Regions from separate parts of the Streptomyces sp. NPDC050504 genome, predicted to be linked through region 1. Evidence: riboswitches for the same ligand, from Rfam matches in the RefSeq annotation. Region 1 holds a riboswitch; each other region holds the start of a gene.
What was found. Region 1 has a riboswitch for cyclic di-AMP ahead of ACIBNE_RS15290 (M23 family metallopeptidase). Riboswitches for the same ligand answer to the same signal wherever they lie in the genome.
Positions count from the first base shown of each region.

Region 1 (7,417 bases):
CCGCACCCCGCGCCCCGTCCACTAACGCCAGAGACCCGAACGAGGAGAACCGGGCAACCACGTGTCGGCCGACTGTCCCGAGCGCGATGTACGGCACAGACTCGGCGACTGCCACCAGGCCCATGAGCGAGGCCGATCCGGTCGACGCGTATACGACCCACATGACTGCGAGCGCATACAGCCGATCACCCAGGACGGACAGGCTCTGTGCCAGCCACAGCACCAGTACGGGCCGCTGCCGCAGCAGCCGCAGGTAACCCATGAGCCCTCCGGGCCGAGACGTGCCAGACCGGGAGCAGTAACCCCAGTCGAATCGGCGCTCACACTAGGGCCAGGGACCACAGCGGAGTTGGGGTTCCCAGGTGCTTCACACGATCGCGGCACAGACGTCCGGCAACGTGCGTATCGAGTCCTGCTGCGAGTGTCTGTGCCAGCTGTGGCCCGGGTGAAGCCAAGAGATGTACCGACCTGGCAGCGCCCCCAGCGCGCCTGTCTGCGCCCTCCCCCGCCAGGTAGTCGCGCAGTACGGTCCGCGAGCATGAGGGGGATTCGCACCTATTGGGGATTCGTGGCTCTTGCCGCGTTGATCGTTGCGTGGGGCAACAGCGACTCGGTGCCACTGATTGCGACTCTGTCGCTCGCCGTTACGGCCTATGCGCTCTTTCAGGTTCCCGTGTGGTGCGGAGCTGTGAATCGAGACGGTCGCACCTACTGCCGGAAGAACGCGTCAGGCATTTTGATGGGGTGCAGCCTGCGTCAGCACCGCTGGCAGAAGATGAAGATGATCGTGCTGCGCAGCAAGGTGGGGGATGTCTCCAGGGCCGTGTTCCCTACGGCCAAGGAAAAGTTCGCTGCGTTCCTGGCTGTGGGTGGGTTAGCTTCCGCAGTCGCAGCGGTCATCGTCCCGGTGATCACTGGGTAGGGCCGAGGCGGATCACGGTAACGGCCCATCCGCCCATGTCAGCACCGTCAAAGTGCGGGAGCGATGCGGGAGCGGACTCCCTTGGATCACCCCCTCGCGGACTCCCCGAGACCACCCCACCTGGACGAGGTACAGCCTCTGACCTGCGCAGGAGTCCGCGAGCGGGATCAAGATCCTCCGAGCTGGACGATCTCCTTTCGACTTTTAATCCGTTGGTTGTCGGTTCGAGTCCGACATGGCCTACCGACCGGAGGGTCGTCACCGACCCTCCGAACCGCACGCACCGCGGCCCGACCGGGACTTCCCGGTCGGGCCGCGGTGCGTTGCCCCGGCGCGGGGTGCTCGCGAGCCCGGTGCGCGCCCATGAGTTCTGACGGGTGCCTGCTGGGCGTCTGACGGGTGCCCGGCGGGTGCCTAGCGGGCGCCCAGCAGGTGCCCGGTGGGTCCCTTTCGGACCCGTCCCGCGCCACCCCGCCGAAACGTGGTTTTGATCTTGCTCCGGATGGCGTAAGGTTGTGTTCACCGACGCGGGGTGGAGCAGCTCGGTAGCTCGCTGGGCTCATAACCCAGAGGTCGCAGGTTCAAATCCTGTCCCCGCTACTGAAGACGAAAGCCCGGATTCCCAGGAATCCGGGCCTTCGTCGTGTCCGTCCCCCGGTTGGCCGACGCGGGCTCGCCGTACGGCGCTCCTGCGGACAGCCTGGACGGGGCGCGGTACCGTCCGCGGCCGTGCGCGGAGCGAGCGGGAGATCACCGGTGGGGCAGAGCGAACGGAGCGGCGAGGAGAAGAGCACCGGAAGGCTCCGGCGGTTCGTGCGGGTGCTGCCCGCCCTGATGATCGTCATCGGGTACCTCTTCGACTCGCTCACCCCTCCCGCGTACACCGCGTCCCCGATCTTCGCCGCCGCGCCCCTCGTCGCCGCCCCCTTCTTCTCGCTGCGCGTCACCGCGCTCACCGGCTTCGCCGCCGTGCTCGCCGTGTTCCTGCTCGACCTCGCCGACCACGGCTCCGGCCAGGTGCAGGCGATCACCGAACTGCTGACCGTCCTCACCGTCGCCGCGCTCGCGCTGCTCATCAACCGCGTCGTGCGCCGCAGCGGCGAGCGCCTCGCCTCCGCGCGCGTCATCGCCGAGACCGCGCAGCGCGCCGTGCTGCCCACGCCCGCGGAGCGCATCGGCGGGCTACAGGTCGCGGCGCGGTACGAGGCGGCGCAGGCGGACGCGTTCATCGGGGGCGACCTGTTCGCCGTGCAGGAGACGCCCCACGGGGTGCGGCTCGTCGTCGGGGACGTGCGCGGCAAGGGGCTCGGCGCGGTGGAGGCGGTCGCCGTCGTCATCGGCGCCTTCCGGGAGGCCGCCGAGCAGGAGAGCTCGCTGGAGGCCGTCGCCGGACGGCTGGAGCGGGCGCTCGCCCGCGAGGGCACGCGGCGGGACGGCCTCGACGCCTTCGAGGGGTTCACCACCGCCGTGCTCGCGGAGGTCCCGCGCGGCGAGGGGGTCGTACGGCTGGTCAACCGCGGCCACCCCGAGCCGCTGCTGCTGTACGCGGACGGGGCGGCCGAACTCCTCGAACCGGGCGAGCACGCGCTGCCGCTGGGCATGGGCGACCTGGGGACGTGGCCGGACCGCTCCGACGTGCGGCCGTTCCCCGCCGGCGCGACGCTGCTCTTCTACACCGACGGGCTCTCCGAGGCGCGGGACGCGGCCGGGGTCTTCTACGAGCCTGCCGCCCGCCTCGCCGGGCGGATCTTCCCCGGGCCCGAGGAGCTGCTCGACGCGCTCACCGACGACGTCCGGCTGCACACGGGCGGCGGGGGCTCGGACGACATGGCGCTGCTCGCGGTGGCGCGCCCGGGAGCGGGCCAGCCCGAGCGGCGCACGACCGTGAAGATCGTCAGCAACGGTACGTAGTCGAAGGGCACCGCTGCGCATAACATTTGACACAACGTCAGAAACCGACCTGTTGCCGGTGTGGATCGAGGGGCACTCAAATTGCCGGGTTTAGGGGTCCTTTGTAGCCATAAGTTCTGGCCGATCCGATGAACGATCAGTGGGAACAGCTTGGAATTCCGTTCGTGTGTCTATTAACGTTCGATAACGCAGCGCGGTCGTCCCAGCCGTCGCAAGAGACGGCGCCGCGCGCGAACGCCGAATTCCGCAAGGGAACCGGGGAACCAATCCTTGGGGTGAATCGGGTCGAACGTGACCCGTAGGAGACCTTCCTGCTCCGAACCCGTCAGCTAACCCGGTAGGCGTGAAGGAAGGAAAGGAGTGCGCCTCCGTGGCGTCCAACAGTCCTGCTCCCGAAGCTCCCTTCGCGACCGGTTTCTCCGGATCCGCCGGTCCGTCGGACGTTCCCGGGGGTGAGGACGAGCGCAGCTGGGGCGAGTGGAACCCGACCGCGGAATCGATTCGTCCGGTCCGCGGCAAGCACCGTGTCGCCAAGCAGCGCGGGCTCGCCCGCAGCTCCACCGTCCTCGGTGTCGGCGTCATCGCGGCCGTCGGCGCGGGCGGCATCGCCACCGCGCAGGACAAGCCCCCGGTCTCCATCACCCTTCCCGACCTGCCGGTCGTCGGCGCCCTCTTCGAGGAGGAGCCGGACGCCAAGACCGAGGCCGCCCAGGCCGCGGACGCCGCCCCCCTCTCCACCGCGGGCGTCACCACCGCCGAGGCGCAGCAGGGCAGCACCGACGCGGGCGAGGCGCTGCGCGCCAGGATCCTCCAGCAGGCCGAGCAGCAGCAGGCGAGCGCCGACGCGCAGGCCGGGGCCGCCGCGAAGGCGGCCGCGGAGAAGGCGGCCGCCGAGCAGGCCGCCAAGCAGCAGAGCGAGGCCGAGAAGAAGGCCGCCGAGGCGAAGCGCAAGGCCGAGGAGGCCGCCAAGGCCAAGGCCGAGGCGGAGCGCCTGGCGAAGCTCGCCGCGAGCTTCTCGCTGCCCCTCTCCTCGTACTCCATCACCGCCGTCTACGGCCAGTCCGGCTCCATGTGGTCCTCGGGCCAGCACACCGGCCTGGACTTCGCCGCCCCCAGAGGCACCCCGCTCAAGGCCGTCCACAGCGCCACGGTCAAGTCGGCCGGCTGGCACAACTCGTACGGCTACCTCACCGTCCTGGAGCTGGAGGACGGCACCGAGGTCTGGTACGCCCACCAGTCCTCGATCTCCGTCAGCGTCGGCCAGAAGGTCAGCACCGGCCAGGTCATCGGCAACGTCGGCGCGAGCGGCAACGTGACCGGCGAGCACCTGCACATGGAGGTGCACACGCCGGGCGGCGGCGGCATCGACCCGGGCGCGTGGCTGCGCTCCAAGGGCCTCACCTACTGAGGTCCCCCGCTCTTCCGAGCCACCGGCGGCTCTGGCGCTCACCCCCCGACGCCAGAGCCGCCGGTTCTTTCGTGCGGTGTGTACGGGTCGTGAAATCGCGCTCAGGACGGGCGCGCGCCGGAATAGCGCGGCTCCCGGGCGAGGTTGATCCGCTCATGACCACACTTCGCCGCCTCGGCGCCTCCGACCTCGCCGTCTTCCCGCTTGCCCTCGGCGCCAACGTCTTCGGCTGGACCGCGGACGAGGAGCAGTCGTTCGCGGTGCTCGACGCGTACGCCGCCGCGGGCGGCAACTTCATCGACACCGCCGACTCCTACTCCGCCTGGGTCGACGGCAACGAGGGCGGCGAGTCCGAGACCGTCATCGGCAACTGGCTGGCCTCGCGCGGCAACCGCGACGACGTCGTCATCGCCACGAAGGTCGGGGCGCACCCCGAGTACAAGGGGCTCGCGCCCGCGACGGTCAAGGGGGCGGTCGAGGAGTCGCTGCGGCGGCTGCGCACCGACCGCATCGACCTCTACTACACGCACTTCGACGACCCCGCCGTGCCGGTGGAGGAGATCGTGACGGCGCTCGACCAGCTGGTGCGCGAGGGCAAGGTGCGGGAGGTCGCCGCGTCGAACATCTCGCCGGAACGGCTCCGTGACTCGCTGGACTTCGCGGACCGCGAGGGCCTCGCCAAGTACGTGGCCCTCCAGCCGCACTACAACCTCGTGTCGCGCGACACCTACGAGGGGCGGCTCCAGGAGACCGCGTCCCGCGCGGGCCTCGCGGCGGTGCCCTACTACGCGCTCGCCGCGGGCTTCCTGACGGGCAAGTACCGGGAGGGCGCGCGGGTGGAGAGCGCGCGGGCCGCGGGGGCCGGCAAGCACCTGGAGACCGAGCGGGGGCGGCGGGTGCTCGCGGCGCTGGACGGGATCGCGCGGGAGCGGGGGGCCGCGGTGGCGAGCGTCGCGCTCGCGTGGCTGGCGGCGCGGCCGACGGTGGTCGCGCCGATCGCCTCGGCGAGGACGCCGGAGCAGCTGCCGGCGCTGCTCGCCGTCGCGGAGCTGGAACTGACGGAGGCGGAGGTCGGGGCGCTGAACAGGGCGTCCGCGTAAGGGGGCGGGTGCCCCGCTCCCGCGCAGTTACCCGCGACCCGTGCAGGGGCGCGGGGAACCGCGCGCTCCTTTGACGCTCCCGGGCTACGCGCGGTACGGGTTGTACCCGGCGTACGGGTAAGGCGCCCCCGGGTACGCCGCCCCGGGGTACGCCGCCCCCGGATGCGGCGCCCTCTGATGAGGCACGGGCGCCCCCATCCCGTACCCCTGCGCCGGTACCCACACCACCCGCCCGGTGACCCGCGCCGCATGGACCAGTGCGGGCCCCGCCACCCCCCGCCGCTCCCACAAGCACCGCAGCAGCTCCTGCTCGCGCGCGACGAACTCCGCCCCCGCCGCCCCCTGGTGCGCCCGGTGCCGCAGGAACGCCAGGGCCGTCGCGTACCCCTCGTACTCCGCGACCGTCCGCGCCGCCGCGGACCCCGTGCCCGCGGGGCCGTACGCCCGCCGCGCGTACTCCCGCGCCACGCGCCGCGCCCTCATCGACGACAGGGCCATCGGCTCCAGCGGCTGCAGCCACCCCGCCGCCGCGTACTCGGGCAGCCGCGCACCGACCGTGCGCAGCTCCCGCTGCCGGGTCCAGACCGCGAGCCAGGTCAGCAGCGCGAAGGCGGGCACCATGAAACCGGCGTAGACGATGTAGAAGCCGTACGGGCCGAACGCGGCGGCCGAGCCGTTCCACAGCGCGTGCACGCCCATCGCCAGCACCAGACCGAGCGACGGCAGCCCCCAGCGGCGTATTCGGCGGCCGCGCCCGGCCGCCCCGGTTGCCGCGGCCCCCGCCGCGATGCCGAAGCCGATGCCGGTCAGGACCGTGAACAGCGGATGCGCGAACGGCGACATGACGATCCGCACGAAGAACGTCGCCGCGGTCACCGACTCGAAGCCGCTCGTCCCGAATTCCTGGTCCTCGCCGAACGCGTTGCCGAGGTAGAGGATGTTCTCGGTGAAGGCGAAGCCCGTCGCGGTGAAGCCCGCGACGACCACGCCGTCCACGATCCCGGTGAAGTCCCGTCTTCGGAACAGGAAGATCAGCAGCACCGCCGCGGCCTTCGCGCTCTCCTCCACGACCGGCGCTATCACCGTCGCGCCGAGGGTGTCCGCGCTCGTCGGATCGGCGGTCGCGGTGGCTATCCAGCGGGTCGCGAAGGTGTTCGCGATGATCGCCACGAGGGCCGCGGCGAAGGCGCCCCAGGAGAACGCGAAGACCAGGTTCTTCCAGGGGCCCGGCTCCACCCGGTCCAGCCAGCGGAAGGCCGCGGCCAGCAGCGGCACGGGCAGCACGGCGAGGCCGAGGCCGACCAGGAACCCCTCGGTGCCGGTCTGCTCCCGGACGAGCGCGAGGATCACCAGGCCCGAGAGCGCGAGCACCGTGACGACCGCGCCCGCGCGCAGCGCCTTGCTGCGCCACAGGCCCGCCATACGGCGCGGGTGGTAGCGCCACCCGGCGCGCTCGGGCACAGCTTCGCAGCGCGGCCGGCTCTCACCGGCGAAGCCGCGCTCCGGTACCGCCGGGTGCGGCTGCAGTTGCTGCGGGGACCTGTCGGACACCCAACGACCCTAACGAGGGACACCGACAACTGTCAGCGGTGCGTCGGAACGCCGTACGGTCCCGGGCCGCGCCGCCTCCCGGTTCGGCCTCCCGCTCGGCCCCCCTGCTCGGCCCCCTGCTCAGCGCCGCGCCCAGTGCCGCGCTCAGCGCCGCGCGAAGAGCAGGTCGTGCACCGCGTGTCCCTTGTCGAGCCCCTGCCCCTCGAAGCGGGTCAGCGGCCGGAACGCGGGCCGGGGCGCGTAGCCGCCGTCCTGCTGGGTGTTCTCGAAGTCGGGGTGCGCGGTGAGCACGTCGAGCATCTGCTCTGCGTACGGCTCCCAGTCCGTCGCGCAGTGCAGTACGGCCCCGGGCCGCATCCGCGTCGCGACCAGCGTCAGGAAGTCCGGCTGGATCAGGCGGCGCTTGTGGTGGCGGCTCTTGGGCCACGGGTCGGGGAAGTAGACGCGTACGCCGTCGAGCGCGTCGGGCGTCAGCATCTCGCGCAGCAGGATGATCGCGTCGCCGTTGGCCACCCGGACGTTGTC
Region 1 is NZ_JBITHO010000003.1:978,805-986,221, forward strand. Features, by position in the region: gene ACIBNE_RS15270 (MFS transporter) at 1-262, opposite strand, end outside; gene ACIBNE_RS15275 (hypothetical protein) at 539-922, shown strand; tRNA gene ACIBNE_RS15280 (tRNA-Met) at 1,449-1,522, shown strand; gene ACIBNE_RS15285 (PP2C family protein-serine/threonine phosphatase) at 1,679-2,833, shown strand; cyclic di-AMP (ydaO/yuaA leader) riboswitch at 3,059-3,192, shown strand; gene ACIBNE_RS15290 (M23 family metallopeptidase) at 3,204-4,241, shown strand; gene ACIBNE_RS15295 (aldo/keto reductase) at 4,397-5,341, shown strand; gene ACIBNE_RS15300 (PrsW family intramembrane metalloprotease) at 5,426-6,892, opposite strand; gene trmB (tRNA (guanosine(46)-N7)-methyltransferase TrmB) at 7,037-7,417, opposite strand, start outside.

Region 2 (7,417 bases), on a different contig from region 1:
CCGCTACGAGGTGGGGATCGTCAGCCAGATGGTCAAGGAGTTCCCGATCGTCAAGGACTGCACGTTCCACGCCCCCGAGCCGGGCGCCGAGCCCGACCGCTGCTACCGGGAGTGGCAGCGGGGCAAGGGGCTCTACACCACCAACGGCAACGTCATCGGCATCAGCCGCAAGTCCAGTCCCGAGCTGGACGCCCCCGACCTCTTCATCTTCGGCTTCCCGGCCGACTTCCGGGGCTACTACCCGGGCTACTCCAAGGACTCGCTGCGCCACAAGGACCGGTTCACCTGGGCGATCCTCAAGTCCCGCACCCACAACACCGGAGGCCGGGTGCGGCTGCGCTCGGCCGACCCGCGCGACACCCCGCTGATCAACTTCCACCACTTCGCCGAGGGCACCGACAAGGACGGCGTCGACCTCGACGCGATGGCCGGGGCGGTGGAGTTCGTACGGGAGATGAACCGCGAGGCGGGCGAGGTCGTCACCGGCGAGCTGTGGCCGGGCGAGCACGTGCGCGGCAAGGACGCCGTGCGCCGCTTCGTCCAGGACGAGGCCTGGGGGCACCACGCCTCGTGCAGCTGCCGGATGGGCCGCGCCGACGACCCCGCGGCGGTCGTCGACAGCGCCTTCCGGGTGCGCGGAGCCAAACGTCTGCGCATCGTGGACGCATCGGTCTTCCCGCGCATCCCCGGATTCTTCATCGCCGCGCCGCTCTACATGATCAGCGAAAAGGCCAGTGACGTGATCCTCGCCGACGCATCGGCCGCCACCCCGCGCACCACTTCCCGAAGGGGTACCTCATGAACTACCGGACCTCCCTGCCGTGGCGGATCGTCACGGGCGTCGCCGAGTACCTCGACCGCCGCATCGGCTGGGACAAGCTCCCCCTGCCGCTCGGCCTGGCCACCCTGCTCGGCCTGCGCGTCAGGCTCCGCCAGGAGAACCTGCACGACACCAACAAGATCCCGGCGGTCAACGTCCCCGAGCCCGCGCCGCCCGTCGAGTCGAACAAGGTCAACCGCACGTCGGACGGCAGCTACAACGACCTCGACAACCCGCGCATGGGCATGGCGGGCACCCGCTTCGGCCGGAACGTCCCGCTGGACAAGGTCCCGCCGGTCACCCCTGAGGACGTGCTCTCCACGCCGAACCCGCGCGAGGTCTCGCGCGCGCTGCTCACCCGCAAGGAGTTCATCGCGGCCGAGTCCGTGAACTCGCTGGTCGCGGCCTGGCTCCAGTTCATGATCCGCGACTGGTTCAGCCACGGCACCAGCCCGGCCGACCGCCCCTGGACCGTACCGCTCCTGGAGGACGACCCCTGGCCCGAGCGACCCATGCAGATCATGCGGACCCCCGACGACCCGACCCGGGACCCGCACGCGCCCGCCGGCACCCCCGACACCCGGATCAACGTCTTCTCGCACTGGTGGGACGCCTCGCAGATCTACGGCAACAGCGACGAGGAACTGCGCGCCCTGCGCACCGGCGAGCACGGCAAGCTGCACCTGTGGGACGACGAGCGGATGCCGTTCCCCTCCGACCCGGCCCGCGACCCCTCCCGCATCCCCGGCTTCTGGCTCGGCCTGGCCCTGCTCCAGTCGCTCTTCACCCGCGAGCACAACGCGATCTGCGACCGCCTCCACCAGGCGTACCCGAACTGGAACGACGAGGAGGTCTTCCAGCGCGCCCGGCTGGTCAATGCCGCCCTGCTCGCCAAGATCCACACCGTGGAGTGGACCCCCGCCGTCATCAGCCACCCGACCACCGTCACCGCGCTGCGCACCAACTGGTGGGGGCTCGCGGGCGAGCGGGTGCACAACCTCTTCGGCCGGATCAGCGACAGCGAGGTCGTCAGCGGCATCCCCGGCGCGAAGCACGACCACTACGGCATCCCGTACGCGCTCACCGAGGAGTTCGTCGCGGTCTACCGCATGCACCCGCTGGTGCGCGACGACTGGAAGCTGCGCGGCGCGAGCGACAACGAGACGCTGCGCGACTGTTCGTTCCGCGACATCGCGGGACCCGAGGCGCTGAAGGTCCTGGAGAGCATCTCCACGACCGACCTGCTCTACAGCTTCGGCACGCTGCACCCCGGGCTCGTCACGATGCACAACTTCCCGAAGTTCCTCCAGGAGTACGAGCGCCCCGACGGCCACCTCCAGGACCTGGCGGCCACCGACATCCTGCGCTCGCGCGAACTCGGCGTGCCCCGCTACAACGAATTCCGCCGGCTGCTGCGGCTGAAGCCCGCGGCGACCTTCGACGAGCTGACCGACAACCCCGAATGGGCCAAGGAGATCAAGCGGCTCTACGGCGGCGACGTGGAGAAGGTCGACCTCACCGTCGGCATGTTCGCCGAGAAGCTGCCGCGCGGCTTCGCCTTCAGCGACACCGCGTTCCGCATCTTCATCCTGATGGCGTCGCGCAGGCTCAACAGCGACCGGTTCTTCACCGACCACTACACCCCCGAGGTGTATTCGAAGGCCGGACTCGACTGGATCGACGACAACACGATGGTGACCGTGCTGCTGCGGCACCACCCCGAACTGCGCGCCGCGCTCGCGGGCAAGACGAACGCCTTCGTGCCCTGGAACGTCGCGGGCCGGGAGTGAGCCCGTCGGCAGCGGGCCCGTCGGCAGCGGGCCCGCCGGCCGGGAACGGAGCGGCGGGACAGGAGAGGCGGGAGGAGAGCGGATGACTGCGGGAGACCGCGCGGATCTCGTACTGGAGGGCGGCGGCGTCCGGGGACTCGGCTCGGCGGGAGCGGTGATCAGCCTCCTGGAGGACGGCTACAGCTTCCCGCGCGCCGCCGGGACCTCGGTGGGCGCCATCGCGGCGGCCTTCGTCGCCGCGGGCGTCGGCGCCAAGGAGCTGCGGGCGATCATGGACAGGCTGGACCTGGCCCGGATCCCCGACCGGGCGCCGCCCGGGATACCGCTGCTCAGCGAGGGCGTGTCGCTGCTCACCGGGCGCGGTGCCTACCGGGGCGAGTGGATCAAGGAGTGGCTGACCGAGGAGCTGGCCGACCTCGGCGTGGAGACCTTCGGCGACCTGCGGTACGACGACCCGGGCGCATCGGCCGACCTGCCGCTCGACCAGCGCTACAAGCTGGTCGTGATGGTCACCGACGTCACCCACGGGCGGCTGCTGCGGCTGCCCTGGGACTACCGGCGCTACGGCCTGGACCCGGACGAGCAGTCGGTCGCGGAAGCGGTGCGCTGCTCGCTGTCCATCCCGTTCTACTTCCAGCCCTGCACGCTGACCGACCGGGCCACGGGCGAGGAGTCCGTCATCGTCGACGGCGGCGTGCTGTCCAACTTCGCGGTGGAGATCTTCGACCGTACGGACGGCGAGGAGGCGCGCTGGCCCACCTTCGGCGTACGGATCCTGCCGGACCTGCCCGCGGGGATCGCCGAGCTCTTCCCCGCGCTGGCCGTGGTGATGTCGCCGCCGCTGAAGCTGGTGCAGCAGGTGGTGGCGACCGCACTGGTGGGCCGCGACCAGACGCAGCTGGAGCGGCCGGGCGTGCGCGACAGGACGATCACGGTGCAGTGCGCCGGGGTCGGCATCACGGACTTCCAGCTCGGGGACGAGGGGCGGGAGGCCGTGGTCGACGAGGGCAGGAAGGCGGCCGCGGAGTTCCTGCGGCGGCGGAGGGAGGAAAACTGAGGAGGGCCGAGGAGGGCTGCGTACGGCTGAGGAGGGCCGAGTACGGCTGAAGAGGCCTCCGCGCCGGGCGGGATGTCCGGATTAGGAGAATGCGCACGCATGTCTCCGGGGCCGTGAGCTGGATCATAGGCGTGACCGTGCGTCGCGACGTACAGAAGTAAATTCCTTTCCGAATCCGGGAATTGGACGCCCGTATTCGACAGAGGGTGACGAGAATCCATGCCGATCAAGAGGCATGGATTCTCGTGTTTCCCGAGTGGCTTGTTCCGGTGGAGCCGGGTCGATTACGGTCACCGTCAATCCGGGTGGACCGCCGAATCCTGCCACCTCCCGGAATCCGCACCCATCCACGTGTGGCAGGAGCGGGGGACCCAGGCAGTACGCCGAGACACCTCGGCTCGGGGTGAAGCCGCGCAGCAGCGCGGCCGGGCATCTCCAGCCCGAACCCGACAGCTCACCTCGCAGGCGCCGGAGAGGAATTCGCCATGCCCGCGAAGGGTAAGCACCGCCGTCCGAAGTCGAATCCCGTCTCCCGCGGCATGGTCGTCGCAGGGACCGGCGGCGCCGCACTGGCGCTGCCGCTGTTCGCCGCCACCGGCGCGAACGCCGCTCAGAAGGCGGCGCCCGCCGCCGCTCCCGCCGCGTCCGTCGCCGCTTCCGCCCAGACCTCCGCCCATGCCTCCGTCCAGGTCGCGGTCAAGGCCGCGCCGCAGGCCGCGCCCGCGCAGGCGGCGCCGGCCACCACCACCTACTCCGTGCGGACCGGCGACCACCTCTCGAAGATCGCCGACGAGCACCGCCTGGCGGGCGGCTGGCAGAAGCTGTACGCGGACAACCGCGCGACCGTCGGCGACGACCCCGGGTTCATCCTGCCCGGCATGAAGCTGACCCTCGGCGGCAAGGCGAAGGGCGGCGCGGCGGCGGAGTCCCGCGAGGCCGCGCCGCGCGCCGAGCGCTCGCACAAGGAGCAGGTGCCGAAGGCGTCGTACTCCTCGGGCGACCAGGGCTCGTCGGAGTCCTCCGGCGACCGCGGTTCGTCGAACGACCGGGGCTCGTCCTCCGGCGAGGAGCGCGGCCGGGAGTCCGGCGGTTCCGGGCGCGTCAGCGGCGGCGGCTTCACCACCCCCGTCTCCGGCGCCAACGTCACCACCCAGTACCGCGCGTCGGGCTCCAGCTGGTCCAGCGGCTACCACACGGGCGTGGACTTCGCGGCCTCGTCCGGCACCACCGTCAGGGCCGTGGGCGCGGGCACCGTCGTCTCGGCCGGCTGGTCCGGCGCGTACGGCAACGAGGTCGTCATCCGCCACACGGACGGCACCTACTCCCAGTACGCGCACCTGTCCTCGCTCGGCGTCTCCTCCGGGCAGGACGTCGACGGCGGCGACCGGATCGGCTACTCGGGCTCCACCGGAAACTCCACCGGACCGCACCTCCACTTCGAGATCCGCACCGGCCCCGGCTACGGCTCGGACATCGACCCGGTCTCCTACCTCCGGAGCCACGGCGTCTCGCTCTGACCCGCCGGCCCCTCGGAGCGCCCGGCCGGGCACCTCGCGGTCCGCGCGGCGCCCCCGTCCCGCCCCCGCCCCTCCCCGGGCAGGGGCGGGGGCGGGGGCGCCGCGCGCATTCGCGCTTATTCCGGCTTTACCAAAAACTGACCGGGTGGGCTATGTCACCCCACGTCAACCCCTTATTACGGTCGCGTAAGTCACAATCGGACAGGCAGGATGTTCGTTTGTGGCAGACGATTCGAGATTCAATAACAGTGGCGCCATCGGGTCGTACGCGGCTGTCGGCGACAGCTTCACCGAGGGCGTCGGAGACCCCGGCCCCGACGGAACCTTCGTCGGCTGGGCCGACCGGCTCGCCGTCCTCCTCGCCGACCAGCTCCCCGAACACGCCTTCCACTACGCCAACCTTGCCGTCCGCGGCAGGCTCCTCGACCAGATCGTCGAGGAACAGGTCCCGCGCGCCAAGGAACTCGCCCCCGACCTGGTGACCTTCTGCGCGGGCGGCAACGACATCATCCGCCCCGGCACCGACCCGGACGAGGTCGCCGAGCGCTTCGAGCGTGCCGTCGCCGACCTGGCCTCCTCGGTCGGCACGGTCATGGTGACCACCGGCTTCGACACCCGGGGCGTGGCCCTGCTGCGCCATCTGCGCGGCAAGATCGCCACGTACAACGGCCACGTGCGGGCCATCGCGGACCGCTACGGCTGCCCGGTGCTCGACCTGTGGTCCCTCAAGTCCGTCCAGGACCGGCGCGCCTGGGACGACGACCGGCTGCACCTCTCGGCCGAGGGCCACACCCGGGTCGCGCTGCGCGCGGGACAGGTGCTCGGCCTGGAGGTCCCGGCCGACCCCGACCAGGAGTGGCCCCCGCTGCCGCCGCGCGGCACCCTCGAAGTGCGGCGCGACGACATCCACTGGGCGCGCGAGTACCTGGTGCCGTGGATCGGGCGACGGCTGCGCGGCGAGTCCTCGGGCGACCACGTCGAGGCCAAGGGCGACGTCGACCCGTACGAACTCAAGTCGCTGATCGAGCCGCGCGTCTGACGGACGGGTCGGGCAGCCGGACGGCTGCCCCCGCCCCCGCCCCTCTCGCCCCCGCCGTCGGTATCCGCTCCAGGACCCCGCCCGCGAACGCGTCGTACAGCGGCAGCGACTCCAGGTGGACGTACCCGATGTGGCAGTCGCAGACGGCCAGCGGGCAGGCGCGCGGCCGCAGCGCGGCGCGGTACGACCCGTCGTAGAGGTTGCCCAGCTCCGCCCGGACGAAGTGGCAGCGCCGCACCGTGCCGTCGCCGTCCACCGAGACGACGGACTCGCCGGTGCGGCACGGCAGCCCCGCCGAGCGGTGCGGAACGCGGCTGTAGGGGAACAGCGGGTCGATCCCGGTCCAGACCTCGGCCTCCGCGTCTGTGTAGGTGTGGCCTTCGGCGGCGTTGACCCACAGGTAGACGTGCGCCGGGAGGTCCGCGCGCAGTCGGCGGGCGTGCTCCAGGTGCTCGGCGAGGCCGACGACGCCGACGCTGAACCGGATCCCGCGCGCGGCGAGGTCGCGGCACTTCGCCAGGAACCTGTCGTACGGCGTCTGACCCGGGTGGTACGTGCACCACAGCGCGACCGTCTCTGGATCGGCGTCCGCGAGCCAGTCCGTGCGGCAGCTGAGGTTCGTCTGGATGGCCACCCGGCGGACGTGCGGCAGCCGCGAGAGCTCGGCCAGCGCGCGCCGGTACCAGGAGCGCACCAGGCCCTCGCCCCACGGGGTGAACAGCACCGACAGCCGGTCGTCCGTCTGCTCGGCCGCCCAGCCCGCGAACCGCTCCAGCGCGGCCCGGTCGGCGCGCAACTGCTCGCGGCTGTCGCGCCGCTTGGCGAACGGGCAGTACGGACAGTCGTAGTCGCAGGAGGCCAGCGGCCCCCGGTAGAGAACGGTCAGGTCCACGCGGGCCTCACTTCCTCTCGTACGCGGCCATGGCGGCGCGCACGGCGGGGGAGAAGAGCATCGGGCCGAGCGCGTCGGAGTGCGCCAGGCCCTCCGGGCTCAGCCGCAGCAGCCCGTCGGGCGCGGCCCCGTCCAGCCAGCCGAGCGCGGCGAACCGGGCCAGCTCGGCCGGGAAGTCCTCGGCGGGCGGACGCCCGAAGCGCGCCGCGTACTCGGCGCTCTCCAGGCCCTTCGCCTGGAGCAGCGACTGGAGGAGGTGGCGGCGCCCGGCCTCGTTTGCCCCGTCGCCGTCGACCCGGTAG
Region 2 is NZ_JBITHO010000001.1:420,074-427,490, forward strand. Features, by position in the region: gene ACIBNE_RS01815 (GMC family oxidoreductase) at 1-802, shown strand, start outside; gene ACIBNE_RS01820 (peroxidase family protein) at 799-2,610, shown strand; gene ACIBNE_RS01825 (patatin-like phospholipase family protein) at 2,693-3,667, shown strand; cyclic di-AMP (ydaO/yuaA leader) riboswitch at 3,969-4,148, shown strand; gene ACIBNE_RS01830 (peptidoglycan DD-metalloendopeptidase family protein) at 4,153-5,184, shown strand; gene ACIBNE_RS01835 (SGNH/GDSL hydrolase family protein) at 5,405-6,223, shown strand; gene ACIBNE_RS01840 (STM4011 family radical SAM protein) at 6,195-7,115, opposite strand; gene ACIBNE_RS01845 (STM4012 family radical SAM protein) at 7,123-7,417, opposite strand, start outside.
Region 2: another riboswitch for cyclic di-AMP. It lies ahead of ACIBNE_RS01830 (peptidoglycan DD-metalloendopeptidase family protein); the one in region 1 lies ahead of ACIBNE_RS15290 (M23 family metallopeptidase).

Region 3 (7,417 bases), 960 kb from region 1:
ACAAGCGCCGCCTGATCCAGCCGGACTTCCTGACGCTGGTCGCGACGCGGATGCGGCCCGGGGCCGTACTGCACTGCGCGACGGACTGGGAGCCGTACGCAGAGCAGATGCTCGACGTGCTCACCGCGCACCCCGACTTCGAGAACACCCAGCAGGACGGCGGCTACGCGCCCCGGCCCGCGTTCCGGCCGCTGACCCGCTTCGAGGGGCAGGGGCTCGACAAGGGACACGCGGTGCACGACCTGCTCTTCGCGCGGCGCTGAGCGCGGCACTGGGCGCGGCGCTGAGCAGGGGGCCGAGCAGGGGGGCCGAGCGGGAGGCCGAACCGGGAGGCGGCGCGGCCCGGGACCGTACGGCGTTCCGACGCACCGCTGACAGTTGTCGGTGTCCCTCGTTAGGGTCGTTGGGTGTCCGACAGGTCCCCGCAGCAACTGCAGCCGCACCCGGCGGTACCGGAGCGCGGCTTCGCCGGTGAGAGCCGGCCGCGCTGCGAAGCTGTGCCCGAGCGCGCCGGGTGGCGCTACCACCCGCGCCGTATGGCGGGCCTGTGGCGCAGCAAGGCGCTGCGCGCGGGCGCGGTCGTCACGGTGCTCGCGCTCTCGGGCCTGGTGATCCTCGCGCTCGTCCGGGAGCAGACCGGCACCGAGGGGTTCCTGGTCGGCCTCGGCCTCGCCGTGCTGCCCGTGCCGCTGCTGGCCGCGGCCTTCCGCTGGCTGGACCGGGTGGAGCCGGGCCCCTGGAAGAACCTGGTCTTCGCGTTCTCCTGGGGCGCCTTCGCCGCGGCCCTCGTGGCGATCATCGCGAACACCTTCGCGACCCGCTGGATAGCCACCGCGACCGCCGATCCGACGAGCGCGGACACCCTCGGCGCGACGGTGATAGCGCCGGTCGTGGAGGAGAGCGCGAAGGCCGCGGCGGTGCTGCTGATCTTCCTGTTCCGAAGACGGGACTTCACCGGGATCGTGGACGGCGTGGTCGTCGCGGGCTTCACCGCGACGGGCTTCGCCTTCACCGAGAACATCCTCTACCTCGGCAACGCGTTCGGCGAGGACCAGGAATTCGGGACGAGCGGCTTCGAGTCGGTGACCGCGGCGACGTTCTTCGTGCGGATCGTCATGTCGCCGTTCGCGCATCCGCTGTTCACGGTCCTGACCGGCATCGGCTTCGGCATCGCGGCGGGGGCCGCGGCAACCGGGGCGGCCGGGCGCGGCCGCCGAATACGCCGCTGGGGGCTGCCGTCGCTCGGTCTGGTGCTGGCGATGGGCGTGCACGCGCTGTGGAACGGCTCGGCCGCCGCGTTCGGCCCGTACGGCTTCTACATCGTCTACGCCGGTTTCATGGTGCCCGCCTTCGCGCTGCTGACCTGGCTCGCGGTCTGGACCCGGCAGCGGGAGCTGCGCACGGTCGGTGCGCGGCTGCCCGAGTACGCGGCGGCGGGGTGGCTGCAGCCGCTGGAGCCGATGGCCCTGTCGTCGATGAGGGCGCGGCGCGTGGCGCGGGAGTACGCGCGGCGGGCGTACGGCCCCGCGGGCACGGGGTCCGCGGCGGCGCGGACGGTCGCGGAGTACGAGGGGTACGCGACGGCCCTGGCGTTCCTGCGGCACCGGGCGCACCAGGGGGCGGCGGGGGCGGAGTTCGTCGCGCGCGAGCAGGAGCTGCTGCGGTGCTTGTGGGAGCGGCGGGGGGTGGCGGGGCCCGCACTGGTCCATGCGGCGCGGGTCACCGGGCGGGTGGTGTGGGTACCGGCGCAGGGGTACGGGATGGGGGCGCCCGTGCCTCATCAGAGGGCGCCGCATCCGGGGGCGGCGTACCCCGGGGCGGCGTACCCGGGGGCGCCTTACCCGTACGCCGGGTACAACCCGTACCGCGCGTAGCCCGGGAGCGTCAAAGGAGCGCGCGGTTCCCCGCGCCCCTGCACGGGTCGCGGGTAACTGCGCGGGAGCGGGGCACCCGCCCCCTTACGCGGACGCCCTGTTCAGCGCCCCGACCTCCGCCTCCGTCAGTTCCAGCTCCGCGACGGCGAGCAGCGCCGGCAGCTGCTCCGGCGTCCTCGCCGAGGCGATCGGCGCGACCACCGTCGGCCGCGCCGCCAGCCACGCGAGCGCGACGCTCGCCACCGCGGCCCCCCGCTCCCGCGCGATCCCGTCCAGCGCCGCGAGCACCCGCCGCCCCCGCTCGGTCTCCAGGTGCTTGCCGGCCCCCGCGGCCCGCGCGCTCTCCACCCGCGCGCCCTCCCGGTACTTGCCCGTCAGGAAGCCCGCGGCGAGCGCGTAGTAGGGCACCGCCGCGAGGCCCGCGCGGGACGCGGTCTCCTGGAGCCGCCCCTCGTAGGTGTCGCGCGACACGAGGTTGTAGTGCGGCTGGAGGGCCACGTACTTGGCGAGGCCCTCGCGGTCCGCGAAGTCCAGCGAGTCACGGAGCCGTTCCGGCGAGATGTTCGACGCGGCGACCTCCCGCACCTTGCCCTCGCGCACCAGCTGGTCGAGCGCCGTCACGATCTCCTCCACCGGCACGGCGGGGTCGTCGAAGTGCGTGTAGTAGAGGTCGATGCGGTCGGTGCGCAGCCGCCGCAGCGACTCCTCGACCGCCCCCTTGACCGTCGCGGGCGCGAGCCCCTTGTACTCGGGGTGCGCCCCGACCTTCGTGGCGATGACGACGTCGTCGCGGTTGCCGCGCGAGGCCAGCCAGTTGCCGATGACGGTCTCGGACTCGCCGCCCTCGTTGCCGTCGACCCAGGCGGAGTAGGAGTCGGCGGTGTCGATGAAGTTGCCGCCCGCGGCGGCGTACGCGTCGAGCACCGCGAACGACTGCTCCTCGTCCGCGGTCCAGCCGAAGACGTTGGCGCCGAGGGCAAGCGGGAAGACGGCGAGGTCGGAGGCGCCGAGGCGGCGAAGTGTGGTCATGAGCGGATCAACCTCGCCCGGGAGCCGCGCTATTCCGGCGCGCGCCCGTCCTGAGCGCGATTTCACGACCCGTACACACCGCACGAAAGAACCGGCGGCTCTGGCGTCGGGGGGTGAGCGCCAGAGCCGCCGGTGGCTCGGAAGAGCGGGGGACCTCAGTAGGTGAGGCCCTTGGAGCGCAGCCACGCGCCCGGGTCGATGCCGCCGCCGCCCGGCGTGTGCACCTCCATGTGCAGGTGCTCGCCGGTCACGTTGCCGCTCGCGCCGACGTTGCCGATGACCTGGCCGGTGCTGACCTTCTGGCCGACGCTGACGGAGATCGAGGACTGGTGGGCGTACCAGACCTCGGTGCCGTCCTCCAGCTCCAGGACGGTGAGGTAGCCGTACGAGTTGTGCCAGCCGGCCGACTTGACCGTGGCGCTGTGGACGGCCTTGAGCGGGGTGCCTCTGGGGGCGGCGAAGTCCAGGCCGGTGTGCTGGCCCGAGGACCACATGGAGCCGGACTGGCCGTAGACGGCGGTGATGGAGTACGAGGAGAGGGGCAGCGAGAAGCTCGCGGCGAGCTTCGCCAGGCGCTCCGCCTCGGCCTTGGCCTTGGCGGCCTCCTCGGCCTTGCGCTTCGCCTCGGCGGCCTTCTTCTCGGCCTCGCTCTGCTGCTTGGCGGCCTGCTCGGCGGCCGCCTTCTCCGCGGCCGCCTTCGCGGCGGCCCCGGCCTGCGCGTCGGCGCTCGCCTGCTGCTGCTCGGCCTGCTGGAGGATCCTGGCGCGCAGCGCCTCGCCCGCGTCGGTGCTGCCCTGCTGCGCCTCGGCGGTGGTGACGCCCGCGGTGGAGAGGGGGGCGGCGTCCGCGGCCTGGGCGGCCTCGGTCTTGGCGTCCGGCTCCTCCTCGAAGAGGGCGCCGACGACCGGCAGGTCGGGAAGGGTGATGGAGACCGGGGGCTTGTCCTGCGCGGTGGCGATGCCGCCCGCGCCGACGGCCGCGATGACGCCGACACCGAGGACGGTGGAGCTGCGGGCGAGCCCGCGCTGCTTGGCGACACGGTGCTTGCCGCGGACCGGACGAATCGATTCCGCGGTCGGGTTCCACTCGCCCCAGCTGCGCTCGTCCTCACCCCCGGGAACGTCCGACGGACCGGCGGATCCGGAGAAACCGGTCGCGAAGGGAGCTTCGGGAGCAGGACTGTTGGACGCCACGGAGGCGCACTCCTTTCCTTCCTTCACGCCTACCGGGTTAGCTGACGGGTTCGGAGCAGGAAGGTCTCCTACGGGTCACGTTCGACCCGATTCACCCCAAGGATTGGTTCCCCGGTTCCCTTGCGGAATTCGGCGTTCGCGCGCGGCGCCGTCTCTTGCGACGGCTGGGACGACCGCGCTGCGTTATCGAACGTTAATAGACACACGAACGGAATTCCAAGCTGTTCCCACTGATCGTTCATCGGATCGGCCAGAACTTATGGCTACAAAGGACCCCTAAACCCGGCAATTTGAGTGCCCCTCGATCCACACCGGCAACAGGTCGGTTTCTGACGTTGTGTCAAATGTTATGCGCAGCGGTGCCCTTCGACTACGTACCGTTGCTGACGATCTTCACGGTCGTGCGCCGCTCGGGCTGGCCCGCTCCCGGGCGCGCCACCGCGAGCAGCGCCATGTCGTCCGAGCCCCCGCCGCCCGTGTGCAGCCGGACGTCGTCGGTGAGCGCGTCGAGCAGCTCCTCGGGCCCGGGGAAGATCCGCCCGGCGAGGCGGGCGGCAGGCTCGTAGAAGACCCCGGCCGCGTCCCGCGCCTCGGAGAGCCCGTCGGTGTAGAAGAGCAGCGTCGCGCCGGCGGGGAACGGCCGCACGTCGGAGCGGTCCGGCCACGTCCCCAGGTCGCCCATGCCCAGCGGCAGCGCGTGCTCGCCCGGTTCGAGGAGTTCGGCCGCCCCGTCCGCGTACAGCAGCAGCGGCTCGGGGTGGCCGCGGTTGACCAGCCGTACGACCCCCTCGCCGCGCGGGACCTCCGCGAGCACGGCGGTGGTGAACCCCTCGAAGGCGTCGAGGCCGTCCCGCCGCGTGCCCTCGCGGGCGAGCGCCCGCTCCAGCCGTCCGGCGACGGCCTCCAGCGAGCTCTCCTGCTCGGCGGCCTCCCGGAAGGCGCCGATGACGACGGCGACCGCCTCCACCGCGCCGAGCCCCTTGCCGCGCACGTCCCCGACGACGAGCCGCACCCCGTGGGGCGTCTCCTGCACGGCGAACAGGTCGCCCCCGATGAACGCGTCCGCCTGCGCCGCCTCGTACCGCGCCGCGACCTGTAGCCCGCCGATGCGCTCCGCGGGCGTGGGCAGCACGGCGCGCTGCGCGGTCTCGGCGATGACGCGCGCGGAGGCGAGGCGCTCGCCGCTGCGGCGCACGACGCGGTTGATGAGCAGCGCGAGCGCGGCGACGGTGAGGACGGTCAGCAGTTCGGTGATCGCCTGCACCTGGCCGGAGCCGTGGTCGGCGAGGTCGAGCAGGAACACGGCGAGCACGGCGGCGAAGCCGGTGAGCGCGGTGACGCGCAGCGAGAAGAAGGGGGCGGCGACGAGGGGCGCGGCGGCGAAGATCGGGGACGCGGTGTACGCGGGAGGGGTGAGCGAGTCGAAGAGGTACCCGATGACGATCATCAGGGCGGGCAGCACCCGCACGAACCGCCGGAGCCTTCCGGTGCTCTTCTCCTCGCCGCTCCGTTCGCTCTGCCCCACCGGTGATCTCCCGCTCGCTCCGCGCACGGCCGCGGACGGTACCGCGCCCCGTCCAGGCTGTCCGCAGGAGCGCCGTACGGCGAGCCCGCGTCGGCCAACCGGGGGACGGACACGACGAAGGCCCGGATTCCTGGGAATCCGGGCTTTCGTCTTCAGTAGCGGGGACAGGATTTGAACCTGCGACCTCTGGGTTATGAGCCCAGCGAGCTACCGAGCTGCTCCACCCCGCGTCGGTGAACACAACCTTACGCCATCCGGAGCAAGATCAAAACCACGTTTCGGCGGGGTGGCGCGGGACGGGTCCGAAAGGGACCCACCGGGCACCTGCTGGGCGCCCGCTAGGCACCCGCCGGGCACCCGTCAGACGCCCAGCAGGCACCCGTCAGAACTCATGGGCGCGCACCGGGCTCGCGAGCACCCCGCGCCGGGGCAACGCACCGCGGCCCGACCGGGAAGTCCCGGTCGGGCCGCGGTGCGTGCGGTTCGGAGGGTCGGTGACGACCCTCCGGTCGGTAGGCCATGTCGGACTCGAACCGACAACCAACGGATTAAAAGTCGAAAGGAGATCGTCCAGCTCGGAGGATCTTGATCCCGCTCGCGGACTCCTGCGCAGGTCAGAGGCTGTACCTCGTCCAGGTGGGGTGGTCTCGGGGAGTCCGCGAGGGGGTGATCCAAGGGAGTCCGCTCCCGCATCGCTCCCGCACTTTGACGGTGCTGACATGGGCGGATGGGCCGTTACCGTGATCCGCCTCGGCCCTACCCAGTGATCACCGGGACGATGACCGCTGCGACTGCGGAAGCTAACCCACCCACAGCCAGGAACGCAGCGAACTTTTCCTTGGCCGTAGGGAACACGGCCCTGGAGACATCCCCCACCTTGCTGCGCAGCACGATCATCTTCATCTTCTGCCAGCGGTGCTGACGCAGGCTGCACCCCATCAAAATGCCTGACGCGTTCTTCCGGCAGTAGGTGCGACCGTCTCGATTCACAGCTCCGCACCACACGGGAACCTGAAAGAGCGCATAGGCCGTAACGGCGAGCGACAGAGTCGCAATCAGTGGCACCGAGTCGCTGTTGCCCCACGCAACGATCAACGCGGCAAGAGCCACGAATCCCCAATAGGTGCGAATCCCCCTCATGCTCGCGGACCGTACTGCGCGACTACCTGGCGGGGGAGGGCGCAGACAGGCGCGCTGGGGGCGCTGCCAGGTCGGTACATCTCTTGGCTTCACCCGGGCCACAGCTGGCACAGACACTCGCAGCAGGACTCGATACGCACGTTGCCGGACGTCTGTGCCGCGATCGTGTGAAGCACCTGGGAACCCCAACTCCGCTGTGGTCCCTGGCCCTAGTGTGAGCGCCGATTCGACTGGGGTTACTGCTCCCGGTCTGGCACGTCTCGGCCCGGAGGGCTCATGGGTTACCTGCGGCTGCTGCGGCAGCGGCCCGTACTGGTGCTGTGGCTGGCACAGAGCCTGTCCGTCCTGGGTGATCGGCTGTATGCGCTCGCAGTCATGTGGGTCGTATACGCGTCGACCGGATCGGCCTCGCTCATGGGCCTGGTGGCAGTCGCCGAGTCTGTGCCGTACATCGCGCTCGGGACAGTCGGCCGACACGTGGTTGCCCGGTTCTCCTCGTTCGGGTCTCTGGCGTTAGTGGACGGGGCGCGGGGTGCGGTGGCGGTCGCGCTGCCGTTCCTGTGGTCACCGGACGGCCACGGCATCGCTGCGCTGCTTGTCGGCGTGCTGGTGCTCGGCACACTGGGTGCGCTGTTCGATCCGAACCTCGGAGCCCT
Region 3 is NZ_JBITHO010000003.1:19,280-26,696, forward strand. Features, by position in the region: gene trmB (tRNA (guanosine(46)-N7)-methyltransferase TrmB) at 1-263, shown strand, start outside; gene ACIBNE_RS11425 (PrsW family intramembrane metalloprotease) at 408-1,874, shown strand; gene ACIBNE_RS11430 (aldo/keto reductase) at 1,959-2,903, opposite strand; gene ACIBNE_RS11435 (M23 family metallopeptidase) at 3,059-4,096, opposite strand; cyclic di-AMP (ydaO/yuaA leader) riboswitch at 4,108-4,241, opposite strand; gene ACIBNE_RS11440 (PP2C family protein-serine/threonine phosphatase) at 4,467-5,621, opposite strand; tRNA gene ACIBNE_RS11445 (tRNA-Met) at 5,778-5,851, opposite strand; gene ACIBNE_RS11450 (hypothetical protein) at 6,378-6,761, opposite strand; gene ACIBNE_RS11455 (MFS transporter) at 7,038-7,417, shown strand, end outside.
Region 3: another riboswitch for cyclic di-AMP. It lies ahead of ACIBNE_RS11435 (M23 family metallopeptidase); the one in region 1 lies ahead of ACIBNE_RS15290 (M23 family metallopeptidase).